Regions from separate parts of the Streptomyces sp. NBC_00224 genome, predicted to be linked through region 1. Evidence: riboswitches for the same ligand, from Rfam matches in the RefSeq annotation. Region 1 holds a riboswitch; each other region holds the start of a gene.
The links. Region 1 has a riboswitch for cobalamin ahead of OG965_RS11930 (cobalamin biosynthesis protein). Riboswitches for the same ligand answer to the same signal wherever they lie in the genome.

Region 1 (7,485 bases):
TGGACCTGGAAGGCCGCGCGGCGCACGGCCTTGGCCAGGGCCGGGTCCGGATGGGCGGCGGCGAGGGCGACCAGGACCTGGACGGTACGGGGGTGGCCGACGGCCCTGACCTCGTCGAGCAGGGCGGGCACGGTGCCCTGCACGGCCGAGTCGAGGTGGCGCACCATCAGCTCGACCTCGCCGTGGTCGGCGACGGCCGCGGCGGTGTCGACCCAGAGCCAGGTGGACTCCTCGCGGGTCAGGACGGCGGTGACGTCCTCGGGGTCGCTCCCCTCGTGCTCGGCGAGCCAGAGCAGGGCGTAGGGGCGCAGGAAGATCTCGTCGGTGGCGGCGCGCACCTCGGGCTCGGCGGGAGCGCCGACGACCCGGAGCGCCTCGAAGGCGAGCCCGCGCACCAGGGCGTCCTCGCCCCGGGCCGCGTCGAGCAGTTCGGTCACCGCGCTGCCGACGGGCCGGGCGGCGAGCCAGGCGCGGTACTCGGCGCGGGCCGGGCCGGGGGTGAGCCGGGCGCAGCCGCGCAGCATGTCCTCGGCGGACTGCTCGATGTTGCCGGCCGGGCTCTGCGCGGCGACGCAGATCTGCTCCAGCTTGACCCACACCGCCCAGCTGCCCAGCGGGGTGAGGGTGGCCGAGCCCTCGCCGAGGGTGAGCGCGCCGACGGCGGCGAGCCCGGCGAGCACCCAGTCCAGGAGGAGGGAGAGGAAGGCAAGGGAGGCGGGGCGGTCGCCGCCGGTGCCGTCCGCGTCGGTGCCGTATGGGACTTCGCAGCGCTCGTCGCGCAGTTCGTCGACGCGCTGGCCGAGCAGATCGAGCAGGGCGGGTACGAGGACGGGACCGGCCGAGAGCTGGAGGAGGGAGAGCACCTGGGGGACGGCTTCGACGACCTCGGCCACGGCGGCGGGCGCGATGGCGGCCGGGGCGGGGTGGACGATCGACCAGGCGTCGAAGAGGGCGACCCAGCCGCGCAGCACCGCGGCGTCGTCGCGGTCCCAGGCGCGCAGCCGCCAGCCGGGGCGCGCGGTGCCGCCGTGCAGCTCGACGAGTCCGGCGAGCCGGGCCCGGTCCCAGCCGGCCCGCACCTGGGCGGGCGTCAGCCGCAGGGTGGCGGCGGCCAGTTCGGCGGCGGCGCCGGACAGGGTGCCCGTCGGGGCGGGGCGGGGCGCGCTGCCCCGGGCGCGCTCGGCCTCGGCCCAGCGGGCGACGCGTACGGCGTCGGCGAGGACCGCTCTGGCCTGGCGGGCCAGTTCGGCGGCGGCCGGGGTGCCCTCGGGCGGCCGGGAGCCCGCCGGGGAGCGGCGGTCGCTCACGGCCCGGCGTGCGCTGGCGAGGGGTCGGGCATCCTTCGCGTGCGGTGCGCGGACAAGCCGCAGTCTGGAGTCTCGCGGCAACTTCTCTTCAGGCTTCCGGGACGTCACGGATGCAGTCTTCCCGTTGACAGGCAGAAAGCCCAAACGGAATGGGGGAAGTCCGGCTCCCGCACGGGCCGGGCGCGGCCGGGCTCCGGGGCTGTCCTCTGGGGTGGCGCGGTCCGTTGACGGGCCGATTGCAGAAACGGAATGGGCGCCCTGATCGTCGGGGCGGTGCGGCGCGCCCCCCGTGCGCCGCTTCGGGGGATCCGGCCCCGCGCGTCACATGAGCGGGGTCAGGAAGCGCCGCAGTGCCTCCTCGTAGCGGGCGGGGTCCGCGTTCCACATCGAGGCGTGCGGGGCGTGCTGGACTGTGTGAAGGGTCACCAGATCGGGGCGGCGGGCCGCGAGTTCACGGGTGAGGTGCCAGGAGGCCAGGGTGTCGTCGGGGCCGTGGAAGACCAGCGCCGGGACGCGCAGGGCGGCCGGGTCGGCCGCCTCGCGCAGATGGTCGCCGTGCGGACCGGTGCGGCCTTGCGCGGCCCGGACGGCGAGCGGAAGCAGCGCGCTGGGGGCGCCGTGGGCGAGGGCGAGGGCGCGCAGCGTGCCCTCCCAGTCGAGCACCGGCGAGTCGAGGACGACGCCCCGGATGTGCTCGCGCATCCCGGAGCTCGCGGCGGCGTGCAGCGCCATGGTGGCGCCGGTGGACCAGCCGTGCAGGATGACGCGCTCGGCGCCGGAGCGCACGGCGTAGCGGATGGCGGCGTCCAGGTCGCGCCACTCCGAGTCGCCGAGGTGGCCGAGGCCGTCCGGGGACCGGGGGGCGCCCTCGTCGCCCCGGTAGGCGAGGTCGAGCACCGGCAGCCGATGGCGGTGCAGGAACCCGATGACGTTGAGCGGGTGTTCGCGGGTGGTGCCCAGGCCGTGCACGGTGATCACCCAGGTGTTCCGTACGCCCTGCACCAGCCAGGCGGGCAGCACACCGAGCTCGGCGGGGATCTCGACGTCCTGGTAGTCGAGGCCGAGCGCCTCCTTCGGGGTGCCGTGGTGGAGCTGTGGGGTGAGCCGGACCCGGTCCCCCGGCTGCGGGGTGCCCCGGGTGACCCGCTCCAGGCGGCGCACCACGGTGTCCGCCGGATGCGGCACGTCGACGACCTCGCCGACCACCGCGCGGATGCCGGGACCCTCGATCCCGTACGTCCCGGGGCGCAGCGAGGCCAGGCACCGGGTCAGGGCGATCCGCCCGGGCCCGGTGGCGTGCACGGTGAGCTCGGGGTCGGTGGGCAGCGGGCGGCCTGGCGGCGCCTTGAGGGCCGCGTCGCTCGCGTACCGTCCGGCGGCCACCGCTGCCGCGCCGACGCCGATGAGTGTGGTGACGGCCGCTGCCGTCGCTGTAGCCGGGCGCACCGTTCCAGTGTCGGCAGTGCGCGGCCGCACGGCCAGTGGGCGGGGGCCTACCGGAGCACGGCCGGGCCGGGGGCGTCCCCCTGTCCGTACCCCCGGAACTGTTCGGCGGCCCGGTCGAGGTCGGCGCCGGAGAGCAGGGAGGGGGTGCGGCCGGGGACGGAGGAGGCGGCGAGCCAGAGGCGGCACATCCACTCCAGCTGGGCGGTGCGGTCGTATGCCTGGGAAAGAGTGGTTCCGTAGGTGATCGTCCCGTGGTTCTGGAGGAGACAGCCGGTGCGGCCTTCGAGGGCGCGCAGCATGTTCCGCGCCAGTTCCTCGGTCCCGTACAACGCGTAGGGCGCGACCTGGACCGGACCACCGAGCGTGGCGGTCATGTAGTGGACCGGCGGGAGCTCGGTGACCAGGGTGGAGACGGCCGTGGCGTGCACGGCGTGGGTGTGGACGACGGCCAGGGCGTCGGTGTGCCGGTATACGGCCAGGTGCATCGGCAGCTCGCTGGTGGGCCGCAGTGTGCCGGTCACCTGGCGGCCGGTGAGGTCGACAGCGACGGTGTCGTCCGGGCCGAGGCGGTCGTAGGGGACCCCGGTGGGGGTGACCAGGACCAGCTCCCCGACGCGTACGGAGACGTTGCCCGAGGTGCCCACGACCAGGCCTTCCTCGGCGGTGCGGCGCGCGGTGGCGGTCAGTTCGGCCCAGGCCGCGGCGGTCGCTCCGGAGTCGTTCGGCTCTCCCATGGGGGCGATCCTCGCAGGCTCCGAGCCGGGGGTAGCAGAGTGACCAGAATCTCTTCAATAGGACCTATGGCCGGTTCGCGGGGTTTGTCAGGGGCTGCCCATGTCAAAAACCACGCCAAAAACCGGTCAGATACACCGTGAAGCCCGACCCAGTTCACCTTCCGTTCATCCAGGTTACTTACGTTCGTCCAGCCACTGACGTCGAACGATTGACTGGGTAAATGGAACACATCACGCTGCTGCTCGCCATTGTGGTCGTGACAGCTCTAGTGTTCGATTTCACGAACGGTTTCCATGACACCGCCAACGCGATGGCCACGACCATCTCGACCGGCGCCCTGAAGCCCAAAGCCGCGGTCGCCATGTCCGCCGCGCTCAACCTGGTCGGCGCGTTCCTGTCAGTGGAGGTCGCCAAGACGATCTCCGGCGGGATCATCAACGAAAAGGGCATCAGAACAGAGGTGATCTTCGCGGCGCTCGTCGGCGCGATCCTCTGGAACCTGGTGACCTGGCTGCTCGGCCTGCCGTCCAGCTCGTCCCACGCCCTGTTCGGCGGTCTGATCGGCGCGGCCGTGATGTCGGCCGGCTGGTCCTCGGTGAACGGCTCGACCGTCGTCACCAAGGTGCTGCTCCCCGCCGTCGCCGCCCCGATCGTCGCGGGCGTCGCCTCGATGCTGGCCACGCGTCTGACGTACCGGATCAACCGGAATACGGACGAGAAGGCCACCGCCAAGGGCTACCGGGCCGGTCAGATCGCCTCCGCCGGTCTCGTCTCGCTCGCCCACGGCACCAACGACGCGCAGAAGACCATGGGCATCATCACGCTCGCCCTGGTCGCCGGCGGTGTGCTGCACCCGGGCGCCAACCCCCCGCTGTGGGTCATCGTCTCGGCCGGCATGGCCATCGCCATGGGCACCTACCTCGGCGGCTGGCGCATCATCCGCACCATGGGCAAGGGCCTGACCGAGCTGGCGCCGCCGCAGGGCTTCGCCGCCCAGTCCGGTGCCGCGACCGTCATCCTGGCCTCCTCGCACATCGGCTTCTCGCTCTCCACCACCCAGGTCTGCTCCGGCTCCGTCATGGGCGCCGGCCTCGGCCGCAAGGGCGGTGTGGTCCGCTGGTCCACCGCGACCCGCATGTTCATCGCGTGGGGCCTGACCCTGCCCGCCGCGGGTCTGGTCGGCGCCGGCGCCGAGTTCCTGACCGGCCAGGGCACCTGGGGCATCGTCCTCGTGGCGATCCTGCTGATCGCGGGTTCCGGCTTCATCTGGAAGCTGTCGCGCCGCGAGCCGGTCGACCACAACGACGTCATTGCCACCGCCACCCCGGCCGAGTCCCCGGCCGAGCCCGCGGGCGTCGTGACCACCGCGATCGCCGCCGTCACCCCGCCGCCCACCGCCGCCGCCGTGGCCGCCGATCTGACGGCCACCATCCCGGCCCCGGCCCCGGTGGCCCCCGTCGACCCGGCCCGCCCGGCTGTCGTCTAACGGGCCGACCCGGCCGCGCACCCCAAAGGAATCGTCATGCACATCGACTGGGCAGCTCTCGGCACCGTCTTCGGTGTCAGCCTCATCGTCACCGTCGGCCTGGTGGGCCTGTTCACCGTCGGGATCGTCGGCCTCAGCAAGCAGCAGTCGGCCGCGGCCGGCAAGGGCAACGTCGCCGTGGCCCGCACCACCGCCTACCTCTGCTTCGCGCTCTGCGCGGCGGCCGTCGCGTACGGCATCAACCTGATCGTCGGCAAGTAGCCCGGCGAGCAGCGCCGCACACACCTCTGAACCGCCCTCCGGCCCGGCCGGAGGGCGGTTCTCTGTGTGCCCCAACACACTCTCCCGTCGCAGGTCAGCAGCGAGTTGACGGGCGTTCCCGGGCGTGGTGGACTGCCCGAGCCATTTACGGCGGCAGAAGAGGAAGCCGGTGCGAATCCGGCGCGGTCCCGCCACTGTCATCGGGGAATCATCCCCGTGAGCCAGGAACTCTCACCGCCGGTCGACGTCGTACCAGGGCGCGGACACCCTGAGTGAGGACATACCGCCATGCGCGCCTGCCTGTTGTCGGCACCCCCCGGAAGTACCAGAGCTCTTCGCGGCGTTGCGGCGGGCTGATCCCATGCGTGCCGATCGCACTTTCGCGTACGGCGCCACCGCCGGTCTCCTCGGCGACCTCCTCCTCGGCGACCCCCGCCGCGGGCACCCGGTCGCCGCGTTCGGCCGTGCCGCGGCCGCCGTGGAGCGCGCGCTGTGGCGCGACCACCGGGGCTGGGGCGCGCTGCACACCGCCGTGTGCGCCGGAGGCGCCGCGGGCGCCGCGCTGCTCGCCACGCGCGCGGTACGGAAGCTTCCCGCCGCGTCCGTCGCGCTGACCGCCGCCGCCACCTGGGCCGTCGTGGGAGGCACTTCGCTGGGCCGGGAGGCCCGCGCGATCGGCGAGGCGCTGGAGGCCGGGGACGTCGAGGCGGCCCGCGCGCGCCTGCCGCACCTGTGCGGGCGCGACCCGCAGTCCCTTGACGCGCCCGGCATCGCGCGCGCGGTCGTCGAGTCCGTCGCCGAGAACACCTCGGACGCCGTGGTGGGCGCGCTGGTGTGGGGGGCGCTCGCGGGGGTGCCGGGCCTGGTCGCGTTCCGCGCGGTCAACACGCTGGACGCGATGGTCGGCCACCGCTCGCCGCGCCATCTGCGGTACGGCTGGGCCTCGGCGCGGCTGGACGACGTGGCGGGCTGGCCGGGCGCCCGGCTCACCGCCGCGCTGGCGGTGGCCGCCGGGGGCGCGCCGCGCTCCGCCACGCGCGCGTGGCGGGACGACGCCCGCAAGCACCCGAGCCCCAACGCCGGCCCCGTCGAGGCGTCGTTCGCGGGCGCGCTGGGCGTACGGCTGGGCGGCACCCTCTCGTACGGCGGCCGTGTCGAGCACCGGCCCGTCCTGAACGGGGGCGGCCGGGCGGTGGAGGTCCCGGACATCGAGCGGGCGGTGCGGCTGTCGCGCCGGGTGGGCTGGCTGGCGCTGGGTGTGGCGATCGCGGTGAGGAAGGTACGTACATGAGCGGCGGACTGCTGGTCGCGGGCACCACATCGGACGCGGGGAAGAGCGTCGTCACCGCGGGGATCTGCCGGTGGCTGGTGCGCCAGGGCGTGAAGGTCGCGCCGTTCAAGGGACAGAACATGTCCCTCAACTCGTTCGTCACGCGCGAGGGCGCCGAGATCGGGCGGGCGCAGGCGATGCAGGCGCAGGCGGCGCGCGTCGAGCCGTCCGCGCTGATGAACCCCGTGCTGCTCAAGCCGGGGAGCGACCGGTCGAGCCAGGTCGTACTGATGGGCAAGCCGGTGGGCGAACTGAGCGCCAGCGGCTACCACGGCGGACGCCAGGAAGCGCTTCTCGGCACCGTCGTGGACTGTCTGGAGCGGCTGCGGGGCACATATGACGCCGTGATCTGCGAGGGGGCGGGCAGTCCGGCCGAGATCAACCTGCGGCGCACGGACATCGTCAACATGGGCATCGCGCGCGCCGCGAAGCTGCCGGTGGTGGTGGTCGGCGACATCGACCGGGGCGGGGTGTTCGCCTCGTTCTTCGGTACGACGGCGCTGCTGAGCCCCGAGGACCAGGCCCTGGTCGCCGGGTACATCGTCAACAAGTTCCGCGGCGACGTCTCGCTCCTCGAACCCGGCATCGACATGCTGCGCGGGCTCACCGGGCGCCACACGTACGGGATCCTGCCGTTCGCGCACGGGCTCGGCATCGACGAGGAGGACGGCCTTCGCGTGTCGCTGCGCGGCGCCGTGCGCGAATCCGTGGTGGCGCCGCCGGTGGGCGAGGACGTGCTGCGGGTCGCGGTCTGCGCCGTCCCGCTGATGTCCAACTTCACGGACGTGGACGCGCTCGCCGCCGAACCGGGCGTGATCGTACGGTTCGTGGACCGGCCGGAGGAGCTGGCCGACGCGGATCTGGTGGTCGTGCCGGGAACCCGGGGCACGGTCCGGGCGTTGGAATGGCTGAGGGAACGG
Region 2 (7,485 bases), 4.9 Mb from region 1:
CCCGGCGTACGTCTTGCTCACCGCGTCCCCCTTCGCGTGCGGGCGGCCGTACGCACCCCGCGAGCCGATCGGACGCGATCAGCGTAACTCACGGGCGGCTTCGCAAAGTTGGCGGATCGGGGCGGAAAGATTCGCACAACATGGCTTCCGGCCAGCATCGACACCCGCCCGGGGCCCCTGCCACAGTCGTACCGCGGCCGCTCGGAACCAAGCTCGGGCCGACCGGTCGGGAAGCCGCTCCACTCCACTCTCGGTGCACCCGACCTGTCCTGCCCGACGGCTCAGCCGTTGGCCCGTGGGCCAGGCGTGGCTACGGTTCCGGGCGGCCGCATCATCCCCGGCGACGACTCCCCCACTCACTCCCCACCCTCCTTAACACCCTTCGCACTCCCAGGAGATGGACATGACACAGGACGTCACGGCAGCGGCCGAGCGGCTCGCGCGGCGCTGGGCATCGGAGCCCCGCTGGAAAGGGGTCGAGCGCACCTACAGCGCCAAGGACGTCGTACGGCTGTCGGGCAGCGTCCGCGAGGAGCACACCCTCGCCCGGCGCGGTGCCGAGCGGCTGTGGCGGCAGCTGCACGAGCGGGACTACATCCACGCGCTCGGTGCGCTGACCGGCGGCCAGGCCGTCCAGCAGGTGAAGGCCGGGCTCCAGGCGATCTACCTCTCCGGCTGGCAGGTCGCCGCCGACGCCAACCAGGCCGGTCACACCTACCCCGATCAGAGCCTCTACCCGGTGAACTCCGTGCCCACCGTGGTGCGCCGCATCAACAACGCGCTGCTGCGGGCCGACCAGATCGCCGCCGCCGAGGGCGCGGGCGACACCACGGACTGGCTCGCGCCGATCGTCGCGGACGCGGAGGCGGGGTTCGGTGGGCCGCTCAACGCGTTCGAGCTGACCAAGGCCATGATCGCGGCGGGCGCGGCGGGCATCCACTACGAGGACCAGCTGGCGTCCGAGAAGAAGTGCGGCCACCTCGGCGGCAAGGTCCTCGTCCCCACCGCCCAGCACGTCCGCACCCTCAACGCCGCCCGGCTCGCCGCCGACATCGCCGATGTCCCCACTCTGATCGTGGCCCGCACGGACGCGCTCGCCGCCAACCTGCTGACCAGCGACGTCGACGAGCGCGACGCCCGGTTCGCCACGGGCGAGCGCACCGCCGAGGGCTTCTACCGCGTCGAGCCCGGCATGGGCCCGGTGATCGCGCGCGGCCTGGCCTACGCCCCGTACGCGGACCTGCTGTGGATGGAGACGGGCACACCCGATCTGGCACAGGCCCGTACGTTCGCCGAGGCGATCCACGACCGCTACCCCGACCAGATGCTCGCGTACAACTGCTCGCCGTCGTTCAACTGGCGGGCGGCGCTGGACGACGACCGGATCGCCAAGTTCCAGCGGGAGCTGGGGGCAATGGGCTACCGCTTCCAGTTCATCACCCTGGCGGGATTCCACTCCCTCAACCACGCCATGTTCGACCTGGCGCGCGGCTACGCGGAGTCCGGCATGACGGCCTATGTCGACCTTCAGGAGCGGGAGTTCGCCGCCCAGCACGACGGGTTCACCGCCGTCAAGCACCAGCGGGAGGTCGGCACCGGCTACTTCGACGTCGTCTCGACGGCGGTCAACCCGGCCGCCGAGACGCTCGCGCTGCGCGGCTCGACTGAGGAGGCGCAGTTCCACTGACGCGTCCGCGCATTCGCCCGCGAGGGCCCACCAACAACGTACGGAGGGATCATGAGCACAATCCAGCGCGTGGGGGTCGTCGGGGGCGGCCAGATGGGGTCGGGGATCGCGGAGGTGTGTGCCCGGGCCGGACTCGACACGGTCGTCTGCGAGGCCGACGCCACCGCGGCCCGGGCGGCGCGCGAGCGGCTGGTCCGTTCCCTGGACCGCGCCGTCGAGCGGGGCAAGGCGACGCGCGCCGAGCGGGACGACGCCCTGGCCCGGCTCGTGTTCAGCGGCAGCCTCGACGACCTGGCCGACCGGCAGCTGGTCGTCGAGGCCGTCCCCGAGGACCCGGCGCTGAAGGCCGAGGTCTTCGCCGCGCTCGACAAGGCCGTGGAGGACCCGGACGCGATCCTGGCGACCAACACGTCCTCCGTCCCGGTCATGCGCCTGGGCATGGCGACCGGGCGCGCGGACCGGGTGGTGGGGCTGCACTTCTTCAACCCGGTGCCGGTCATGCCGCTGGTGGAGGTGGTCCCGTCGCTGCACACCTCGGCTCAAACCCTGGCCCGGGTCGAGGAGTTCGCCACGTCCGTCCTGGGCCGCACCACGGTCCGCTCGCAGGACCGGGCGGGGTTCGTGGTGAACGCCCTGCTGGTGCCGTACGTCCTCGCGGCGATCCGCATGGCCGAGTCCGGGTTCGCCACGGCGGCCGACATCGACGCCGGCATGGAACGGGGCTGCGCCCACCCCATGGGCCCGCTCAGGCTCGCCGACCTGATCGGCCTGGACACGGTGGCGGCGATCGCGGAGTCCCTGTACGCGGAGTTCAAGGAGCCGCTGTACGCCCCGCCGCCCCTCCTCCAGCGCATGGTCGAGGCGGGCCTGCTGGGCCGCAAGAGCGGCCGCGGCTTCCATCGGTACGGGGCGGAGTGAGGGCGTACGGGTGTCGCGCGCCCGGAGCCGGTTGCCGTCCGGTTGCCGGTCTCTGGTTACGCTGTCACCGCAGCTGGTTCGCCCCGTCCGCCAGGCGGGATGCGTCGCAAGAGGGAACCCGGTGGGAATCCGGGACTGCCCCGCAGCGGTGAGCGGGAACGACCGCCGTCATCAGCACTGGGCCCGCACGCCGGGCCCGGGAAGCGACGGCCAGTAGGTGCCTGACACGTCGTCATACGTACGTGTGGGGACGCGCCCGCGAGTCCGAAGACCTGCCACTGCCCGTACGCCACCCGTGCGTACGGCGATCTCGGCGGCCTTCGAGGGGAGGGCCGGCGGAGCGGGCGGACACGCAGCCGGACACGCGTGGCCACCGGCGCTGCCGTTCCTCCGCGCCCTTCGCGACCTTGGCGAAATCCGGCTCCTCGCACCAACCGCCGGGATACCCCCGCGACTCGCGAAGGAGAGTCCCGTGAACCCCATGGGCATTCGCACGACCACCGGCCGCGCCCACAAGGCACCGGCCGACTCCCGGGTCACCCTCGCCCACATCATGAGCGAGCACGACACCAACCTGTACGGCACCATCCACGGTGGCGTCGTCATGAAACTGATCGACGACGCGGCCGCGGCCGCCGCCGGCCGCCACGCGGACGGCCCCGCCGTCACCGTCTCGGTGAACCGCATGGCGTTCCTCTCCCCCGTCCGCGCGGGCGACCTGCTCACGGTCCACGCCGAACTGGAACGCGCGGGCCGCACCTCGATGGACGTCGCCGTCCAGGTCACGGCCGAGCGCTGGAACGCGTCCGGCCCCACGACAGAAGTGGCCACGGCCCAGCTGACGTTCGTCGCGATCGACGCGGACGGCACGCCGAGGGGGGTCCCGGAGCTGACCACCGCCACGTGACAGCGCCGTACCTCCGCACCTCCGCTCAGGGGCTTCCGGACTCCGAAACGACGTCGACGTCGTCGAAGAGCTCCAGCATCCGGCCGAGCACCCGGACACAGGCGGCGATGTCGGCATCGCTGAGGTCGCCGCCGACCTGGCGCAGCAGGGCGTACTCACGAGCGGTCACGGCGGTGATCACCGCCTGGCCTTCACCGGTCAGCCGGATCAGCGAGGAGCGTTGGTGCGCGGGGTTCGGAATGCTCTCGACGAGCTTCCGCTCGGCGGCGTCGTTGACCATCCGCTGCACGAACTGGCGGCTCAGCGACTGGGCCCGGCCCATCTGCGGCACGGTCATCGGGCCGTTCTCGCGCAGCAGGTCCAGCACGGCGCGCACGCCCACGGAGATGTTCTGGGCGGCGTCCAGCTCGATCCGGCGCTGTACGCGGCGGTAGAGCGGGCCGACGAGTGCGAAGACTTCCATGAGACGTCCCGGCAGTTCGTCGGGGGACAGGGGTACGGAGGTCGGTTCGGTCACGGGATCACTCTCTCACGCCACATGACAACCGGGTTGCCATCTTCGGGCATTCATGACACCTTGGTTGTCATGAACGAGATCCTGTTCGAGACCTTCCAGTCCACCGACGGCCTGCTCACCTACCGCGACGAGGGACCCCGTGACGGCGAGGCGCTGGTGCTCCTGCACAGCGTCTTCGCGGACAGTACCCAGTTCGACACCCTGATCCCGGGCCTCACCGCCCTCGGCTACCGGGTCATCGCCCCCGACGCCCGGGGCCACGGCCGCTCCGCCAATGCCGCAAAGCCGTTCCGACAGGCCGACGACCTGGCGGACCTGCTGCGGAACCTGGGGCTGCGTCAGGTCGTACTCGTGGGCGTCTCGATGGGCGGGATGATCGGCGTGGACACGGCCGTCGAGCACCCCGAGCTGGTGCGCGCCCTGGTGGTCAGCGGCCGCGGGCTGGGCGAGCCGGACCTGACCGACCCCTGGTCCGCCGCCGTCGCCGAGCGGCAGCACACCGCACTGGCCGGCGGAGACCTCCCGGGCTACCTCGACGGCTTCCTTGAGTGGATCGCGGGGCCGCGGCGCAGCCTCGACGAGATCGATCCGGCGATCGTGGCGCACGTCCGCGAGATGGCGACGCGCACGCTGATGAAGCACACCCCGGACGAGCCGGACCACCTCGTCCCGGTCGAGGACCTGGCCTCCCGCGCCAAGGACATCGCCATCCCGGTCCTGGCCATCAACGGCGCCCTCGACGTGCCCGGCCTGCTCGACACCGTCGCGGCCCTGATGGACGCCGTCCCCCACGGCCGCACCACGGAGCTGGACGGCGCCGGCCACTACACGACGATGGAGCAACCGGAGGAATTCACCCGGGTCCTGGTGGACTTCCTGCGCGAGGTCCACGGCCACGAGGGCTAGGCAGTGCCGGAGAACCGGGGTTCCCCGTCTCGCTCCGCACCGCGATGATCCGGGTGCGGGGCGAGGCCGGCGCACCTCCTCTGGGCCCGCCCGACCGTTGACCTACCGTGACCGCCGTACCGCGGACAGCTCTCACACCAACCAATGGCACCTTGTGGCAACAGCTCGCCACCGTCGGCCGGCGGTCGCGCATCATGGGGCGGAAGGCGAGCAGGACGAAGGGGGCCGAGGCCCGACCAGATGCCAGGTGGCCATCTACGTCGCACAGATACGCGCCGGCGTCGCAAGGTATCCGCAACCTTTGGGCAGGACTACGCTGTTGGGTGACGCCCCGGCCCCTGGCAGCGATGTCCCATTCCGTTCCCGGGAGGCCCGCCGTGTCCGAGCAGGAGGTCACCGCGCTGCGCACCGAGAACGATCAGCCGCGGCGGACGATGGCCGACCGCGCGCTCGTCGACCAGCCATGCGGCATGGTGATGGTCCTGCTCCAGATGCACCGGGCGTTGCGCCGCGCCCTGCGGCGGCTCCATGCAGCCGACCGACGATGAGCAGCACTCCGACCGGACAAGCCCTGGGGGCGTAGGCCATGGCTCTCATCACCGCGCTACGAGACAGGCACCATGCATCAAACGATCACGCCCTATGGCGAACAGCGGAGATGGACGGCCGCGGCTTCGGCGCAGGATGCGGCTCTTGTGGCCGCGGTCCTCGAACTGCGTGCCGAGAACGATCAGTTGAACAAGGCCCTGTCGAGCCGTGCGGTGATCGACCAGGCGCGCGGCATGGTGATGGCCCTGGCGCCGTGTTCCAGCGAGAGGGCCTGGGGTCTGCTGGTGGATGTGTCGCAGCGTTGCAACATCAAGCTCCGGGACGTGGCTGCGGCCCTGGTCGCCACGGCGCAGGGCGAGTCGCTCCCGGCGCCGATGCAACGCGAACTGCGTCACGCGCTGAGGCGCCTCCACGATCGGCGGTGACGACTCGTGTGGTGCGGGCGGCTCCACTTCCGGCGGGCGCCGCTATTCGGGCCGCTGGGTCCCGGCATTGTGAGCCAGGCCGTCGGGATGCTCTGTCGTACGCTCTCCCAGCCGAAGGACCAGTACACGTAACGCTGTTGGGCCGGGCGGCTGCCGGTGGACCTGTCCGACCTCCTGCCAACCCCAGGCCGCGAACGCGGCGGACGCCGAGTGATCGGACTGATCGACCAGGGTGACGCCAAGCGACGCTTGATGGTCGGCGAGCAGGCGCTCCTGAAGACGGCGGGCAAGCCCGCGCGCGTGCTCATGGGGATGGATGACGGTTTCGGTGATCGCGAAGACATGTCCGGACGCGGTGAGCTGCTCAAGGTTCTGGGGCAGGGGGCCGTCGAACCCCTGCCACCAGGAACCGTCACGCGCCAGGGGAACTCCGTACGCGCAGCCGGCCAGCGCTTCGGCCTCGGCGACCAGCATGTCGAATCCCGGCTGTTGTACGCCATCCGCCAAGCGGTGCAGGAACTCCTGTCGGCCGTGGAACTCCTCACCGGATGGCGCTGTGGAGGATTCCACGTACAGGTCCGCGAGGTCTTCGCGCTGGTCCTCGGCCTGCCAGCGGTTCAGTCGGCGCAGGCGCACGGCGTCCATGGCGGACGGCTGGGAGGTGTCGGGTTCGTGCGGGTGCTGCGGAGTACGCATGGGGCGCCTCGGTTCAGGAGACCGGCAGACGTGCGGGACGGGCGTGGTGCCCAACTGGCAGTGCACCGCCGGGGTCTGGGGCGTCTCCCCCACAGCATAGCCCCGGGACGGCACCGCGGTGCCGTCCCGCTGACGGCACTGGATCAGTGTCGCTCAGGCAGGTAGACAGTGAGTGTCCGGGCCCTCTTGTCGAGGACGAGGGTGTCGGCGGCGGGGCTGACTTCGCCGTCGCGGGTGTAGTCGCCCGCCTTTCCCACGCCGTCGATCCGCAGGCGAACGGCGGTGGTCTCCTGGTAGACGCGGGAGCGGGCGAGGGTGCCGGTGAGGAAGGCCGCGACGAGGCGGGTGCGGGCGAAGGGGTGCTTTCCGTCGACCATGCGGACATCGAGCAGCCCGTCGTCCAGGGTGTGGCGGTAGGAGGGGGCGAAGCCCGGTGGGTCGTAGCGGCCGTTGCCGGCGAAGAGCAGCCACAGCCGCCTGGGCTGCCCGTCGACGGTGACGTCGATGGGGGTGCCGTCGGCGAGGACGCGGAGCAGGCCGACGGCCAGGGCGGGCCATTTGCCCAGAGACGTCTCGCGGGCTTCGCGGGCCCGGACGAGTTCGGGGTAGACGCCGATACTGAAGGTGTTGAGGAAATAGGTGCAGTTGCCGTCACCGGTGATGCGGCCGAGGTCGACGGTTCCGCCACGGCCTGCTTCCACGGCCTCGGCGGTGTCCTTCAGGGTCGGCAGTCCGAGGTCGGCGGCAAAGTGGTTGAGGGTGCCGCCGGGGAACACCGCGAGCGGCAGACGGCTGTCGACGGCCAGCACGGCCGCCGCGTTGACGGTGCCGTCACCCCCGACGACCCCGAGCGCGCCGCCGCGTGCGGATACGTACGCGG
Region 3 (7,485 bases), 3.3 Mb from region 1:
CCGGTGCCCACCTGGGTGGTGCTCCTGGAGGCCGCCACCGAGGCCGACCGGGACGCCCTTGAGCGGCTCGCGGCCGACGCGGGCTTCGCCGCCGAGGACTGGTCCTCGTCGGTGCGGCTGCTGTGCCGGGCCTGCTCGGAGTCGCGGATGCCCAGCGACGAGGGCGACGGCGAGCACCTGGACCCGCACGACCACAGCGAGCCGGGCCACCCGGGCCCGCTGGGCCACCGCACGGCCGGGGACCTGTGGGTGCCGGAGCGCGAATGCGGCATCGCGGCGCCGCCCGGCCTGGTGCGCGGACTGCTCGACGGCTGGGTCGCGGACAGCCCGGACAGCCGCGAGTGGCGGGATCTCGAAGAAGTCTGCTGACCGTGCCCTCAGGGCCTGTCCGGCGGATCTGGTCGGCACGCGGGGGTCTGGCACGCCCATCTGCGGCGTTGTCGTCGGTTGCCGACGCTCCGCGTCGACGCCCTCCTCCGCCTTGCAGCTGGACGCGCCAGACCCCCGCTCACCAGCACCGAAAGCCCACCCAGGGCCGAAGCCGACCAGATCCGCCGGACAGGCCCTAGGCTGTACGGGTTCGGAATCGGGTTTTCAGGAAGGCGTACGGCGGACATGTCGCAGCAGGAGACGGACCAGCAGGTCGCGAACGACGGGTTCGTCGTCGACACGGAGGACTGCGAGGAGCGCGAGGAGGCGTACCGCGCGCGTGGCACCGCCCGGCCGATCACGGTCGTCGGCAACCCGGTGCTCCACAAGGAGTGCAAGGACGTCACCGCGTTCGACGGCGAGCTCGCGCAGCTGATCGACGACATGTTCGCCAGCCAGCGCGCCGCCGAGGGCGTGGGCCTGGCCGCCAACCAGATCGGCGTCGACCTCAAGGTCTTCGTCTACGACTGCATGGACGACGAGGGCGTGCGCCACGTCGGCGTCGTGTGCAACCCGGTCCTTCAGGAGCTGCCGGCCGACCGCCGGGTCCTGGACGAGTCCAACGAGGGCTGCCTGTCCGTCCCGACGGCCTACGCCGAGCTGGCCCGCCCCGACTACGCCGAGGTCAGCGGCCAGGACGCCGAGGGCAACCCGATCAAGGTGCGCGGCACCGGCTACTTCGCCCGCTGCCTCCAGCACGAGACGGACCACCTGTACGGGTACCTGTACATCGACCGCCTCTCCAAGCGCGACCGCAAGGACGCGCTGAAGCAGATGGCCGAGGGCACCCCGCGCTACGAGGTCGTCCCGAACGCCTGACGCTCACCCCGACGTACGCGAAGGGGCCCCGCACCACACCGGTGCGGGGCCCCTTCGCGTACGTACGGCTTAGAACTCCTCGTCGAAGCCCACCGAGCCCTCGACCGCGACCTGGTACGCGGACGGGCGGCGCTCGAAGAAGTTCGTGAGCTCCTGGACGCCCTGGAGCTCCATGAACGAGAACGGGTTCGACGAGCCGTACACCGGGGCGAAGCCGAGGCGCTGGAGGCGCTGGTCGGCGACGCACTGGAGGTACTCGCGCATCGACTCGGTGTTCATGCCCGGCAGGCCCTCGCCGCACAGGTCGCGGCCGAACTGGAGCTCGGCCTCCACCGCTTCCCTCATCATGTCGGCGACCTGCTGCTGGAGCTGGTCGTCGAAGAGCTCCGGCTCCTCCTTGCGGACGGTGTCCACGACCTCGAAGGCGAAGTTCATGTGCATCGTCTCGTCGCGGAACACCCAGTTGGTGCCGGTGGCGAGGCCGTGCAGCAGACCGCGGCTGCGGAACCAGTACACGTACGCGAAGGCGCCGTAGAAGAACAGGCCCTCGATGCACGCGGCGAAGCAGATCAGGTTGAGCAGGAAGCGGCGGCGGTCGGCCTTCGTCTCCAGGCGCTCCAGCTTCTCGACCTCGTTGATCCACTTGAAGCAGAACTGCGCCTTCTCGCGGATGGAGGGGATCTCCTCGACCGCGTCGAACGCCGCGGCGCGGTCGTCCGGGTCGGGCAGATACGTGTCGAGCAGCGTCAGATAGAACTGGACGTGCACGGCCTCCTCGAAGAGCTGACGGCTCAGGTAGAGCCGCGCCTCGGGGGAGTTGATGTGCTTGTAGAGCGTCAGGACGAGGTTGTTCGACACGATCGAGTCGCCCGTCGCGAAGAACGCGACCAGACGGCCGATCATGTGCTGCTCGCCCGGCGTGAGCTTGGCGAGGTCGGCGACGTCGGAGTGGAGGTCGACCTCCTCCACCGTCCAGGTGTTCTTGATGGCGTCCCGGTAGCGCTCGTAGAAGTCCGGGTAGCGCATCGGGCGCAGGGTCAGCTCGAAGCCCGGGTCGAGAAGGTTCTTCTCGGAGTTGGTGGTCATTACTGGCAGGCCTCGCAGGACTCGGGGTTCTCAAGGGAGCAGGCGATCGCGTCGGCGTCGGGGGCCGCCTGCTGGACGGGGATCGGGGCGGCGGCCTGGGCGGCGCGGGCGATCCGGGTCGCCGGGCGCGAGCGCAGGTAGTACGTGGTCTTCAGACCCTGCTTCCAGGCGTACGCGTACATCGACGACAGCTTGCCGATGGTGGGCGTCTCCAGGAACAGGTTCAGCGACTGCGACTGGTCCAGGAACGGGGTGCGGGCCGCCGCCATGTCGATCAGGCCGCGCTGCGGGAGCTCCCACGCCGTGCGGTAGAGCGCGCGCACATCGGCGGGGATCCAGCTGAAGTCCTGGACCGAGCCGCTGGCGTCGCGCAGCGCCTCGCGGGACTGCGCGTCCCACACACCGAGCTTCTTCAGGTCCTCCACCAGGTAGCCGTTGACCTGGAGGAACTCACCCGAGAGCGTCTCGCGCTTGAACAGGTTGGAGACCTGCGGCTCGATGCACTCGTAGACACCGGCGATGGACGCGATGGTCGCGGTCGGGGCGATCGCGAGCAGCAGCGAGTTGCGCATGCCGACCGAGGCGATCCGCTCGCGCAGCGCCGTCCAGCGCTCCGGCCAATTCAGCTCGACGTCGTAGTGGTCGGGGTGCAGCACGCCGCGCGCCGTACGGGTCTTGTCCCACGCGGGCAGCGGGCCCGAGCGCTCGGCGAGGTCGCAGGACGCCTCGTACGCCGTGAGCATGATGCGCTCGGCCAGCTTGGTGGAGAGCGCCTTCGCCTCGGGGGAGTCGAACGGCAGGCGCAGCTTGAAGAAGACGTCCTGGAGGCCCATCGCGCCCAGGCCCACCGGACGCCACTTGGCGTTGGAGCGGCCGGCCTGCTCGGTCGGGTAGAAGTTGATGTCGACGACCCGGTCCAGGAAGGTCACGGCCGTACGGACGGTCTCGTCCAGGCGCTTCCAGTCGATCTCGCCGGAAGCGAGCACGAAGGAGCCGAGGTTGACCGAGCCGAGGTTGCAGACGGCCGTCTCGCCGTCGTCCGTGACCTCCAGGATCTCGGTGCAGAGGTTGGAGGAGTGGACCGTGTGGCCGGGCTCCGCCGTCTGGTTGGCGGTGCGGTTGGAGGCGTCCTTGAAGGTCATCCAGCCGTTGCCGGTCTGCGCCAGGGTGCGCATCATCCGGCCGTACAGGTCCCGGGCCGGCATCGTCTTCTGGGCGAGACCGGCCGCCTCGGCCTTGCGGTAGGCGGCGTCGAACTCGTCGCCCCACAGGTCGACCAGCTCCGGCACGTCGGCGGGGGAGAACAGCGACCAGGTGCCGTCCGCGTCCACCCGGCGCATGAACTCGTCCGGGATCCAGTGCGCCAGGTTCAGGTTGTGCGTGCGCCGGGCGTCCTCACCCGTGTTGTCGCGCAGCTCCAGGAACTCCTCGATGTCGGAGTGCCAGGTCTCCAGGTAGACCGCGGCCGCGCCCTTGCGCCGCCCGCCCTGGTTGACGGCCGCGACCGAGGCGTCCAGCGTCTTCAGGAACGGGACGATGCCGTTGGAGTGGCCGTTGGTGCCCCGGATGAGCGAGCCGCGCGAGCGGATGCGGGAGTACGAGAGGCCGATGCCGCCCGCGTGCTTCGACAGGCGTGCCACCTGGTGGTAGCGGTCGTAGATCGAGTCCAACTCGTCCTGCGGGGAGTCCAGCAGGTAGCAGCTGGACATCTGGGGGTGGCGGGTGCCGGAGTTGAAGAGCGTCGGCGAGGACGGCAGGTAGTCGAGCCGGCTCATGAGGCCGTACAGCGAGGCGACCTCGTCGAGCGCGCGCACCGAGTCGTCCTCGGCCAGGCCCGCCGCGACCCGGAGCATGAAGTGCTGCGGGGTCTCGATGACCTGGCGGGTGATCGGGTGCCGCAGCAGGTAGCGGGAGTAGAGCGTGCGCAGGCCGAAGTAGCCGAAGCGGTCGTCGGCGCCGTCCGCGAGGGAGGCGGTGACCAGCGCGTCCAGACGGTCCGCGTGCAGCCGTACGAAGTCGGCGGTGCGGTCCGCGATCAGGCCCTCGCGGTGGCCGACCTCGACCGAGTCGGAGAACGAGACCGAGCCCTGGGTCGCGGCCTCGTCGGCGATCGTGAGCGTCAGCAGCCGGGCGGCGAGGCGGGAGTACGCCGGGTCCTCGGAGATCAGACCGGCGGCGGCCTCGGTGGCGAGCCCACGCAGCTCCGCCTCGTCCGAGCGCGCGTTGCGGCCGCGCAGCGCGGCGGCGGCGACACGGCCGGGGTCGGTGTCCGGCAGATCGGCGGTGAGGTCGGTCAGGGTCCGCAGCAGGGCGGTCCCGGGGGCATCGGCCGGCTCTTCGGCGATCGCTGAGGCGGGATCCGCAGGGGCGATGGTCACGTGGGGGCACTCCTCGCTCGGCACGGGGCCTTGGGGAAGTGCGCGGGCACACGGACACACCCCCTCGGGGGTACGCCGCGTCCACATGCCCATTCCGCGAGGCCCGGACGTCTGGCACCCGGACCGGACGGCCAGGGCGCGCTGTCGGCAGGTCCTCGGACTGAACAGGTACGCAAATGCATACGAGTACACCGTTGCGGGACAGTTCCGGATTTGCACCGGATTCCCCTGCGGCGACAGCGAGCACGAGCATACATCTTGTGCCGCGCTGTGTTGGCACCCCCACATGTTGTGTCGCATCCGTACCGGAGCGTGTTTGTTGGGTAGTTGCTCGACTGCGGGCCGTCTTGGGCTGGTCGCGCAGTTCCCCGCGCCCCTAGACGCTTGCCGTACGCCGCAACCTGCGGGCGGTACGGGGCATTCCCCGGGCACGAAAACGGGCCGCCGGGGTTTCCCGGCGGCCCGATTTCCTGTTGCTCGTGTCAGTGCGTCGCGGCCGGGAGTTCCGTCTTGACGCCCGGGTCGCCCGCGTCCGCCGTGTAGTCCTCCGGGGACGTCTCGTCGACGCCGTCGGGGGCCTTCAGGGCTCGCAGGACCACCGTGAGGACGACGGTGACGGCGACGTTCAGGAGGAACGCGGTGAGGCCGATGTAGCCGATCTCACCGATGCCGGGGATGTTCTTGGAGCTGCCGCCGAAGTGCTTCTGGGTGGGCGAGGCGACCCCGTACGCGGCGAGCGTGCCGTACGCCATGCCCACCGCCCAGCCCGCCAGCAGCGCCCAGCGGTGGAACCAGCGGGTGAACAGACCGCCCACCAGGGCCGGGAAGGTCTGCAGGATCCAGATGCCGCCGAGCAGCTGGAAGTTGATCGCGACCGTCTTGTCCATGGTGAGGACGAAGACCAGCGCGCCGACCTTCACCAGGAGCGAGACCAGCTTGGAGACCTTGGTCTCCTGCGCCGGCGTGGCGTCCGGCTTGAGGAAGTCCTTGTAGATGTTGCGGGTGAAGAGGTTCGCGGCCGCGATCGACATGATCGCCGCCGGGACGAGCGCGCCGATGCCGATGGCCGCGAAGGCCACGCCCGCGAACCAGTCGGGGAACATGTCCTCGAAGAGCTGCGGGATCGCCAGCTGGCCGTTCTTGACCTTGACCCCGGCCGCGATCGCCATGAAGCCGAGCAGCGCGAGCAGGCCCAGCATCAGCGAGTACAGGGGCAGGATCGTGGTGTTGCGGCGGATGACGTTGCGGCTGCGGGAGGAGAGGGTCGCCGTGATCGAGTGCGGGTACATGAAGAGCGCCAGCGCCGAGCCGAGGGCGAGTGTGGCGTAGGTCCACTGCCCGGCCTCGGGGGGCACCAGGGCGCCCGTGGGCTTCCCGGCCGCGTTGGGCGTCTCGAACTTGTGCCGGGCCGCCGCGAAGATGTCGTCGAAGCCGCCGAGCTTGATCGGGATGTAGATGATCGCCACCAGGATGACGAGGTAGATCAGGCCGTCCTTCACGAACGCGATCAGCGCGGGCGCGCGCAGGCCCGAGGAGTAGGTGTACGCGGCGAGCACCGCGAACGCGATCAGCAGCGGCAGGTCCTTGAGGAACCAGTTGCCGGACCCGCCGATGCCCATCACGTCGAGCACCGCCTGGATGCCGACCAGCTGGAGCGCGATGTACGGCATCGTGGCGAGGATGCCGGTGACCGCGACCGCCAGCGAGAGGCCCTTGGAGCCGAACCGGCCGCGTACGAAGTCCGATGTGGTCACGTAGCCGTGCTTGTGCGAGACCGACCAGAGCCGGGGCAGGAACGTGAAGATCAGCGGATAGACGAGGATCGTGTACGGCACCGCGAAGAACCCGGCCGCGCCCGCCGCGTACACCGCCGCCGGAACCGCGACGAACGTGTACGCCGTGTAGAGGTCGCCGCCGAGCAGGAACCAGGTGACCCAGGTGCCGAACGAGCGGCCGCCGAGCCCCCATTCGTCGAGGCTCTGCTCGTTCTCGGCGCGGCGCCAGCGGGCGGCCATGAAGCCGATGACCGTGACGGCCAGGAAGAAGAAGATGAAGACGCCGAGCGCGACGCCGTTCACACCGTCGTTGGCTGCGAGAGTCACTTGCCCTCACCCGCCTTGCGGCCCTGCTGGTCGCGCTGCCACAGCTTGTACGCGAGCATCGTGAGCGCGGTCGAGATGACCACCCACAGCATCTGGTACCAGTAGAAGAACGGGATCCCGGCGAGCGCCGGGTCGGCCTTCGCGTACGAACCGACCCAGAGCATCGCCACGAAGGGCGCGATCAGGCAGAAGGCGATGACCACGCGCGCGGGCGTGATCACCGGTCTCCGCTCTTGCGTTGATTCCGGCATACGTTGGCTCCGTCCCCTCACTTCACCTGTGTAATGCGCAGGAAATCTAGGGGACGGATAACCGTCGCGAAAGCCCCGTCCGGATAGCGGACGTGGTGAAAGAGTGCGGAGTCGGTGCAGGCCGGAGGCTATTTCCGGCTATGTCAGTCGGTGGGTCGCTTCAGCCTCGCCACGAACTTGTACCGGTCGCCCCGGTAGACCGAGCGCACCCACTCCACCGGCTCGCCGTCGCCGTCCAGGGAGTGGCGGGAGAGCATCAGCATCGGCAGGCCCACGTCCGTGCCGAGCAGCCCGGCCTCGCGCGGGGTGGCCAGGGACGTCTCGATCGTCTCCTCGGCCTCGGCGAGCCGTACCCCGTAGACCTCCGCGAGGGCGGTGTAGAGAGAGGTGTACTTGACCAGGGAGCGGCGCAGCGCGGGG
Region 4 (7,485 bases), 630 kb from region 1:
GCAGCCGCATCGCGATAGAGAGCTAGTCCAGCTCGGCGAGGATCGCGGCTTCCTTCACAGGGTCGATCCCGTGGTCGGCCCAACGCGGATGAGCCACCGGACCGTCTCCGTCACACAGCCATGCCCAGGTGTCGGCCACGGTGTCGGTGAGCGGACGGCACACCAGTCCTGCTGCCTGTGCCCGGGTCGTGTCGACAGCCCATGTGCCGGCGGCGGTGCGCCACAAGGGGAGCTCAGTCCATTCGCGGACGCCGTGGGACGTGAGCACTTCATCGGCCGCCCATACGAGGTGTCCACGCCTGCCGGTCACCGTCACGCATGTAGTCAGGAGATCGTTCATGGTGGCTCGACCTTGCGGCGCGGCCAAGTTGTACGCGCCGCTGATCGTGTCCATGAGAGCGAAGTCCGCGACGTCGCGTACGTCGATCGGCTGGATCGTCTTGTCCGGCCGCCCGGGGGCGAGGATGCTCTCGCCACGCTCCGCCCGGCGCAACCACCAGGGCAGACGACCGACGTACTCGCCAGGTCCAAGGATGACGCTCGGCCGGAGGATCGTGGCGCGGCTGCCGAAGACGCTGGACACGGCTGCCTCGGCTCCGGCCTTCTGCTTCCCGTAATGCAGAGTGACGCCCTCGGCCACCCCGAAATCGCGGTCGGCGTTCGGGAGTGCTGGATAGAGGGGGCTGGCCTCGGACAGTGGCTCGTTGGGCCATCCCTTGTAGGCGTTGACCGTGGATACGTATACGTACCGGTCGACGACCGACGCGAGAGCCTTGCTGCTGTCGAGGACCTGCCGGGGCGCCATCTCGGACGCTGATGTGTCGATCACCACATCCCACGGGCCGAGTCTTGCGAGGCGTTGGAGATCGTCGGTGTTGGTGCGGTCGCCATGGACCGATTCGACGTTCGGAAGGTCGGGGCCTGAGCGCCCGCGGTTGAAGATGGTGATCTCCCGACCGCGAAGCAGCGCAGCCTCGACAATTGCGCGTCCCAGGAACCAGGTGCCGCCGAGCAGGAGAGTGCGTCGCATGTTCTTGATCCTGCCCGTCAACACTGGCAGGACGAAAGACCCCCTGCCCGGCCCGAAGGCCAGACGGGGGGCGTCTTCATACGTACTGCCTGCGGTACGGGTCCAGGGCCAGCGACGGCAGACCCCTCCGAGCCGGTGGCGGAGTCGATGGCGAGGCCGCGTCCCTGCGGCACACCAGCGCATCCGGATCCGACGGCGGGGGACCTTCGTCGTTACTGCACCCCCTCCGCCGGCCGCCCGCACCGCAGGTTCCAGCGGCCCGCGCGGCCCGAGAGTTCGGTCAGGGACAGGGGGGCCACGTCCAGGCGCCAGAAGGAGGCGGGCGGCAGGGCCAGGGCGTGGGTCACGGACGCGCGGACCACCGCCGGGGAGGCGACCGCGAGGATCCGGCCGCCCGCCGCGGGCAGCGTGTCCAGCCACGCGCCCACGCGCGCGACGAGCGCGAGCAGGCTCTCCCCGCCGTGCGGCGCCGCCCCGGGATCGGTGAGCCAGGCCCGTACCCCCGTGGGATCCGTGGCGCTCAGCTCGTCGAGGCGCCGCCCCCGCCAGCGGCCCAGATCCCAGTCGGCCAGGGCCGGTTCGTCGCCCGTGGGCAGGCCGTCCGCCAACTCGTAGCGGGAGGCGGGCGGTTTCAGCCGACGGGCCGGCACCGGAAGCGCCGCCGCCGCGTCCTTGACCCTGCGGACCGCGCCCTCGTCCGGGGCGGCCGCGTCGTCGCCGACTCTCGCCTCGCGCGCGTAGCGGTCGGCCGGGGGTGAGATCAACATCACGCGTACGGTCATGGGTCAAGCAGAGCACGGCCGTTCGCGCACTTCGCGCGGGGGCTGTGCCCCCGCGCGCCGTAGCGGCGCGGTCCCTCACGCGGTACGGTCTCGTCGACATAAAGACGGTGTGAAGGAAGCCCGGTGAGAATCCGGCACGGTCGCGCCACTGTGAACCCGGCGAGCGCCCTCAACAGGGAGCGAAGACGGGGAAGTCAGACCCACCACCGTCGACAAAGGCACCAATGACCGGGACGCGTGTTCCCCAGGAGGTTCTGCCGTGGCACTCTCCGCCGCCCCTGCGCCCAGCGCAGCAGCAACGCCGGCCATCACCCCCATATCGCTCAAGGCGATCGCCCCCTGGGCGCTCTTCTTCGGCATCCTCATGCTCGTCCTCCTGTACTTCGTCGGCGCCGAGCAGGGCGCCACGAGCCTCCTCTCCGGTGAGAACGTCCACGAGTGGGTCCACGACGGACGCCACCTGCTCGGCTTCCCCTGCCACTGAGACCAGGGGAACCAACTCGTGAACTCCCTGCACGTCAGGGCCCTGCTGGTGCGCGGCATGCTCGCCGGTCTCGCAGCGGGCCTGCTGGCGCTCATCGTGGCGTACGTCCTGGGCGAGCCCCGGGTGGACGCGGCCATCGACTTCGAGGACGCGCACGCGCACGAGCACGGCGAAGAGGTGTTCAGCCGCACCCTGCAGTCCACCGGCGGCCTCGCCACCGGTGTGCTCGTGTTCGGAGTGGCCCTCGGCGGTATCGCCGCGCTCGCGTTCTGTGTCGCGCTCGGCCGGATCGGCCGGTTCGGGCCGCGCGCCACGGCGGCGTTCGTCTCGCTCGGCGCGCTTGCGACCGTCTATGTCGTCCCGTTCCTGAAGTACCCGGCGAACCCGCCGTCCATCGGTGACCCCGACACGATCGGCAAACGCACCGCCCTGTACTTCCTGATGATCGCGCTGAGCGTGCTGCTCGCCGTCTCCGCCGTGATCCTCGGCAAGCGGCTCGCGCCCCGCCTCGGCAACTGGAACGCGACCGTCGCCGCCTCGGCCGCCTTCCTGGTCGCCATCGGGCTCGCGTACGCGTTCCTGCCCGCCGTCAACGAGGTCCCGAAGGACTTCCCGGCGATGCTGCTCTGGAAGTTCCGGCTCGCGGCCCTCGCCATCCAGCTCACCCTGTGGGCCGGTTTCGGGCTGGTCTTCGGCCACCTCGCCGAACGGCTCCTGGCGCCCAAGGCCGCCACGGCCGAGCCCCGCGGCACGGGCACGGCCGTCGACAGCACGACTGCGGCCGCCCACTGACCGGGCGCGCCGCACGCACGAGGGCCCCGGACCGACGTCGGTGACGATGTCGGTCGGGGCCCTCGCGCGCGTAGGTCGTGCTCGGTGCGCTGTTCGGTGGCGCTCGATCGGTCAAGGGCGACGCAGGGAGAACAGACGGCTGTTCCGCTCCCTGCGGTAGCGCCGCTCCCACCGGTCCATACGTTCCCGGCGGGCGCGGTAGGCCCGGTAGTCGGTGTCCGTGCCACGGCTGGATCCGCCGCCTCCGGACGAGCTGCCGGACGAACCCCCGGACGGTGCCGTGGAGCGGCCACGGCGCGGGACGCTGAAGAGTACGGCCACCACGGCGACGCAGAACACTATGCCGCCGAGGCTGAAGCCGAAGCCGTACAGGACCAGCGCCAGGACGAGCAGTAACAGGATCATGGCGTGTTCCTCTAGGGACGGTTCGGGGGCTCCCCTGGCCCCCGGCCCTCCAAGTTACTCCGGTACAGCGGGAGTTGGCCTCCGAGTTACGTACCGGCCAACGACTCGCGGGCCCCTACTGTCCGCGCAGCCGCTCCATCTCCCGGCGGTCCCGCTTGGTCGGCCGGCCCATGCCTCGGTCGCGCACACCGGCGGCCAGCACGTCCGAACGGGCGGGCGGCGGCGGGCTCTTGTCGACGTAGGTCTCGGCCGCGACCGCCGCGCCCACCCGCTTGCGGATGACCTTCGCGACGATGACGATCCGCTCCCGCCCCTCCAGGCGCACCCGCACCTCGTCACCCACCTTCACGGTGTGCGCGGGCTTGACGCGCTCGCCGTTGAGCTGGACATGGCCGGCCCGGCACGCCGTCGCCGCCATGGAACGCGTCTTGGTGAGCCGGACGGACCAGATCCAGCTGTCGATCCGTACGGGCTCCGAGGGCCCCGCCGGTGCCGCCGGTGCCGTCGGCCCCTTGGGCTCCTGTGTCTTCGCCTCGTCTGCTGCCGCCATGCCTCCGACTCTACCGAGGCCGTTGTCAGTGGTACCCGTCACACTTGAGGCATGTGCAGAAGCATCAAGACGCTCAGGCCGCCGGTCCTCCCCGAGGAGGCCACCGACGAGGAGATCCGCGCGGCGGCTCTCCAGTACGTGCGCAAGGTGTCCGGCTTCCGGGCGCCCGCCGCGCACAACCAGGAGGCCTTCGACCGGGCGGTGGACGAGATAGCGCGGGCCACGGCCGAGCTGCTCGAAGGCCTGGAGATACGGGGAGTGCCGGTCAGGACACCGGCGTCGGCGTAGCCCTGCGGTGCGTCAGGCCGCCGGGCCGGCCACCGCGGCCTGGGCCGGGCGGCGCATGACGTAGGCGGCGAGGGAGCCCGCCGCGAACAGGGCGAGGACGGAGATGCCCGTGCCGAGCCAGGTCGCGCCGAGCCAGCGCCCGCCGAAGTAGCCGAGGCCGACGCTGTAGCCCGCCCAGGCCACCCCGGCGAGGGCGGACCACGGCAGGAACTCCCTGGGCGTGCGGTGTGCCGCGCCCGCGCCGAGGGAGACGACGGACCGGCCCGCCGGGGCGAACCGGGCGATGACGACGAGCGCGCCGCCGCCCCGGCTCAGTGCGGCGCCGAGACGTTCCTGTGCGCGGGTCAGCCGGCGGGAGCGGGCGATGGCCTTGTCGAGCCGCGCCCCGCCGCGCCAGGCGAGGCGGTACGCGACGAGGTCGCCGAGCACCGAGGCCGCGGCGGCGCAGGCGGCGAGGAGGAGCAGGTCGGGCACGTCGCGTATGGCGTGCGGGGCGCCCGCCGCGGTGGTCGATCCGGCCGCCGCGGAGGTCGCGGCGGTGATCACCAGGACCCCGCTGGGCAGGACGGGGAGGAACACGTCCAGGAGAACGGAGACAGTCACCACGGCATAAATCCATGGGCTGCCGGTCAGCGACCCCACACTCTCCAGCACTACGACCCCCGAACGGAATGCGCCCCGCTGTCGCTGGTCTGCGGCCGGGTCGCTGTACAGCCGTACAGCGTACGCCTGGGGCGCATGGGGTTTCCGTTCGGGGGTGGGGTGTCACCGGCGAGCCGATGAACGGTCGTTCGGATGTGTCAGCGCGTCAGCGCGCCGTGCCCGCCGGGGTGGCGGCGGCAGTCGCCTCCGGAGCGGCGGCGGTGGCGGTGCGGCCGCCGAGCAGTTGGTCGAGGGCGAGGGCGCCGGGACCGGTGAAGACGAGCAGCAGGAAGACCCAGCTGAACATCGCGGCGTTCTCGCCGCCGTTCTGCAGCGGGAGCAGCGCGCCCGACTGGTGCACGTCGAAGTAGGCGTACGCCATGGAGCCCGAGGAGAGGAAGGCGGCCGAGCGGGTGAAGAGTCCGGCCATGATCAGCAGGCCGCCGACGAGCTGGATGGCGGCCGCGTACCAGTTGGGCCAGGCGCCGGTCTCGATGGTGCCGCCGGTGCCGGCCGCGCCGCCGAACCAGCCGAAGAGCGAGGCGGCGCCGTGGCAGGCGAAGAGGAAGCCGGTGACGATGCGGAAGAGGCCCAGGGCGTAGGGCTTGGCGCGCTCGGTGTTCAGAGCGGAGGGGAGCGTGGGGGAAGCCATGGGGACGGGCTCCTTCGGTGTGGGGGACGGGGCCGGTGGAGCCTCAAGGTTAGGTAGACCTGATTAGTGCTTGCAAGTTCAAGTTTAAGTAGATGGCCAGATTCCGGTTGATTCCCGACTGGGGTTGGCTGGAATCTGCCTTTACGGGGGGCATATATGGACGTAAAGCGAATGCGCCGGGACGCAGGGTTACGGAGTGAGGTCCTCGTCCAGGACCGTGACCAGGCGGGCCCCGGCGCGCCCCGCCCGCGCCTGGTCGAGCCGGAGCCGGGCCGCGCGCCCGGTCAGCGTCAGCGTCATCAGCTGGTTCCCGAACCAGGGGCCGCCCCTGCGGCGCCAGCGCACCGGCGGCCGGCCGAGGCGGCCGTGCCGGGCCAGCCCCCGGCCGAGCCGCCGCCCCCACCGGCTCCACCCGAAGCGGAACGCGGCCCGAAGCGCCCGGGGGACGGAGTTGTGGACGGGCGAGCAGGTCAGCTGGAGCACGCGCGCGTCGGGGCCGCCGGTGGGCCAGACCGGCTCCGCGAGGTAGGCGTGGTGCACATCGCCGGAGAGCACACAGACCGTGGCCGGCGCCTGCGGCCCGGTGCCGGCGCGGGCTATCAGCTCCGCGAGCCCGGCGAAGGAGGAGGGGAAGGCCGCCCAGTGCTCCAGGTCGGCCCGGCGGCGCACCTTCTCGCCGAACCGCGCCCAGCGCGGGCCGCGTTCGCCCCGGCACAGGGCCGCATTCCAGCCCTCCGCGTCATGGACGAGCGGCGGCAGCAGCCACGGCAGCGAGGTCCCGATCAGCAAGTGGTCGTACGGGCCGGTCCCGTCGAGCACCTGCTCCCGCACCCAGTCGGCCTCCGCCTCGTCGAGCATCGCGCGCTTCTGCTCGTCCAGGACCCGGGCCGCCCGGCTGTCCACCATCAGCAGCCGTACGCGTCCGAAGTCGCGGCGGTAGCTCCAGCGCACGGCGGCAGGATCGGCGCCCGCCCCGGCCGCGAAGCGGCGCAGCGCTTCCGTGCCGTCGGGGCTGCTCCGCACCGCCGCGTACAGCGGATCGGCGGCGAGCTCGGCGGGCGGGAGATTGCCGAGGTGCTGGTAGACCCAGTACGACATCAGCCCGCCGACCAGCCGCTCCGACCACCACGGGGTGGCGCGCATCTCGGCCAGCCAGGCGGCGCTGGTGTTCCAGTCGTCGATCAGGTCGTGGTCGTCGAAGATCATGCAGCTCGGCACGGTGGAGAGCAGCCAGCGCACCTCGGGGTCGCCCCACGACTCGTCGTAGAGCCGGGTGTACTCGTCGTAGTCCCCGACCTGCGCCCCCGGCGGGTCGGCCAGATCGCGCCGGGCGGCGAGCCAGCGGCGGGTCGCCGACGAGACGGAGTCGGCGTACACCTGGTCGCCGAGGAGCAGCAGGACGTCGGGCCGCTCGGCGTCCGGGTCGGCGGTCAGGCGCGCGGAGAGGACGGTGGCGAGGGTGTCCAGGGCGTCGGGCCCGGCGGGGTCGCGCTCGCCCTTGGGAGGGGCGGCCCACCGGCAGGACCCGAAGGCGACGCGCAGCGGGCCCGCGCCCGGCGCGGGCGTGCGGATCACGGGCGGGGGAAAGGGGGAGCGTTCGGGCGGCCACACCCCCCGCCCGTCGAGCAGTACTTCGTACGGGGTGGCGGTGCCCGGGGCGAGGCCGGTGACCGGGATCAGCGCGTAGTGGTGCCCGGCGATCTGGAACGTACGGGAGGAGCCCGAGGCGCCGCCGGGGCAGCGCACCTCGGCCGTGCACGGCCGGTCCGCCTCCACCCAGAGCGTGGCCGAGGTGCCGGACGCGCCGTCGACGTACCGCAGCAGTGGTCCCAGGCGCAGTCCGGCCATGTCGTCCCCTCC

Region 2: another riboswitch for cobalamin. It lies ahead of OG965_RS33985 (acyl-CoA thioesterase); the one in region 1 lies ahead of OG965_RS11930 (cobalamin biosynthesis protein).
Region 3: another riboswitch for cobalamin. It lies ahead of OG965_RS26860 (ribonucleoside-diphosphate reductase subunit alpha); the one in region 1 lies ahead of OG965_RS11930 (cobalamin biosynthesis protein).
Region 4: another riboswitch for cobalamin. It lies ahead of OG965_RS14775 (CbtB domain-containing protein); the one in region 1 lies ahead of OG965_RS11930 (cobalamin biosynthesis protein).

The regions. Positions count from the first base shown of each region.
Region 1 is NZ_CP108106.1:2,662,033-2,669,517, forward strand. It holds gene OG965_RS11905 (hypothetical protein) at 1-1,307, opposite strand, end outside; gene OG965_RS11910 (alpha/beta hydrolase) at 1,629-2,753, opposite strand; gene OG965_RS11915 (class II aldolase/adducin family protein) at 2,801-3,487, opposite strand; gene OG965_RS11920 (anion permease) at 3,709-4,974, shown strand; gene OG965_RS11925 (hypothetical protein) at 5,011-5,235, shown strand; cobalamin riboswitch at 5,347-5,489, shown strand; gene OG965_RS11930 (cobalamin biosynthesis protein) at 5,597-6,526, shown strand; gene OG965_RS11935 (cobyric acid synthase) at 6,523-7,485, shown strand, end outside.
Region 2 is NZ_CP108106.1:7,605,181-7,612,665, reverse strand. It holds gene OG965_RS34000 (short-chain fatty acyl-CoA regulator family protein) at 1-21, opposite strand, end outside; gene aceA (isocitrate lyase) at 404-1,687, shown strand; gene OG965_RS33990 (3-hydroxybutyryl-CoA dehydrogenase) at 1,739-2,605, shown strand; cobalamin riboswitch at 2,663-2,900, shown strand; partial or broken gene OG965_RS33985 (acyl-CoA thioesterase) at 3,087-3,509, shown strand; gene OG965_RS33980 (MarR family winged helix-turn-helix transcriptional regulator) at 3,538-3,975, opposite strand; gene OG965_RS33975 (alpha/beta fold hydrolase) at 4,099-4,935, shown strand; gene OG965_RS33970 (hypothetical protein) at 5,313-5,483, shown strand; gene OG965_RS33965 (ANTAR domain-containing protein) at 5,556-5,909, shown strand; gene OG965_RS33960 (hypothetical protein) at 5,952-6,554, opposite strand; gene OG965_RS33955 (diacylglycerol kinase family protein) at 6,749-7,485, opposite strand, start outside.
Region 3 is NZ_CP108106.1:5,990,807-5,998,291, forward strand. It holds gene OG965_RS26845 (tetratricopeptide repeat protein) at 1-369, shown strand, start outside; gene def (peptide deformylase) at 616-1,248, shown strand; gene OG965_RS26855 (ribonucleotide-diphosphate reductase subunit beta) at 1,318-2,334, opposite strand; gene OG965_RS26860 (ribonucleoside-diphosphate reductase subunit alpha) at 2,334-4,712, opposite strand; cobalamin riboswitch at 4,841-4,982, opposite strand; gene mctP (monocarboxylate uptake permease MctP) at 5,195-6,814, opposite strand; gene OG965_RS26870 (DUF3311 domain-containing protein) at 6,811-7,065, opposite strand; gene OG965_RS26875 (GntR family transcriptional regulator) at 7,209-7,485, opposite strand, start outside.
Region 4 is NZ_CP108106.1:3,288,130-3,295,614, reverse strand. It holds gene OG965_RS14790 (hypothetical protein) at 1-26, shown strand, start outside; gene OG965_RS14785 (NAD-dependent epimerase/dehydratase family protein) at 23-1,030, opposite strand; gene OG965_RS14780 (histidine phosphatase family protein) at 1,243-1,812, opposite strand; cobalamin riboswitch at 1,881-2,038, shown strand; gene OG965_RS14775 (CbtB domain-containing protein) at 2,072-2,296, shown strand; gene OG965_RS14770 (CbtA family protein) at 2,315-3,088, shown strand; gene OG965_RS14765 (hypothetical protein) at 3,200-3,493, opposite strand; gene OG965_RS14760 (RNA-binding S4 domain-containing protein) at 3,609-4,043, opposite strand; gene OG965_RS14755 (DUF2277 domain-containing protein) at 4,095-4,331, shown strand; gene OG965_RS14750 (DedA family protein) at 4,344-4,985, opposite strand; gene OG965_RS14745 (DoxX family protein) at 5,140-5,625, opposite strand; gene OG965_RS14740 (alkaline phosphatase D family protein) at 5,815-7,473, opposite strand.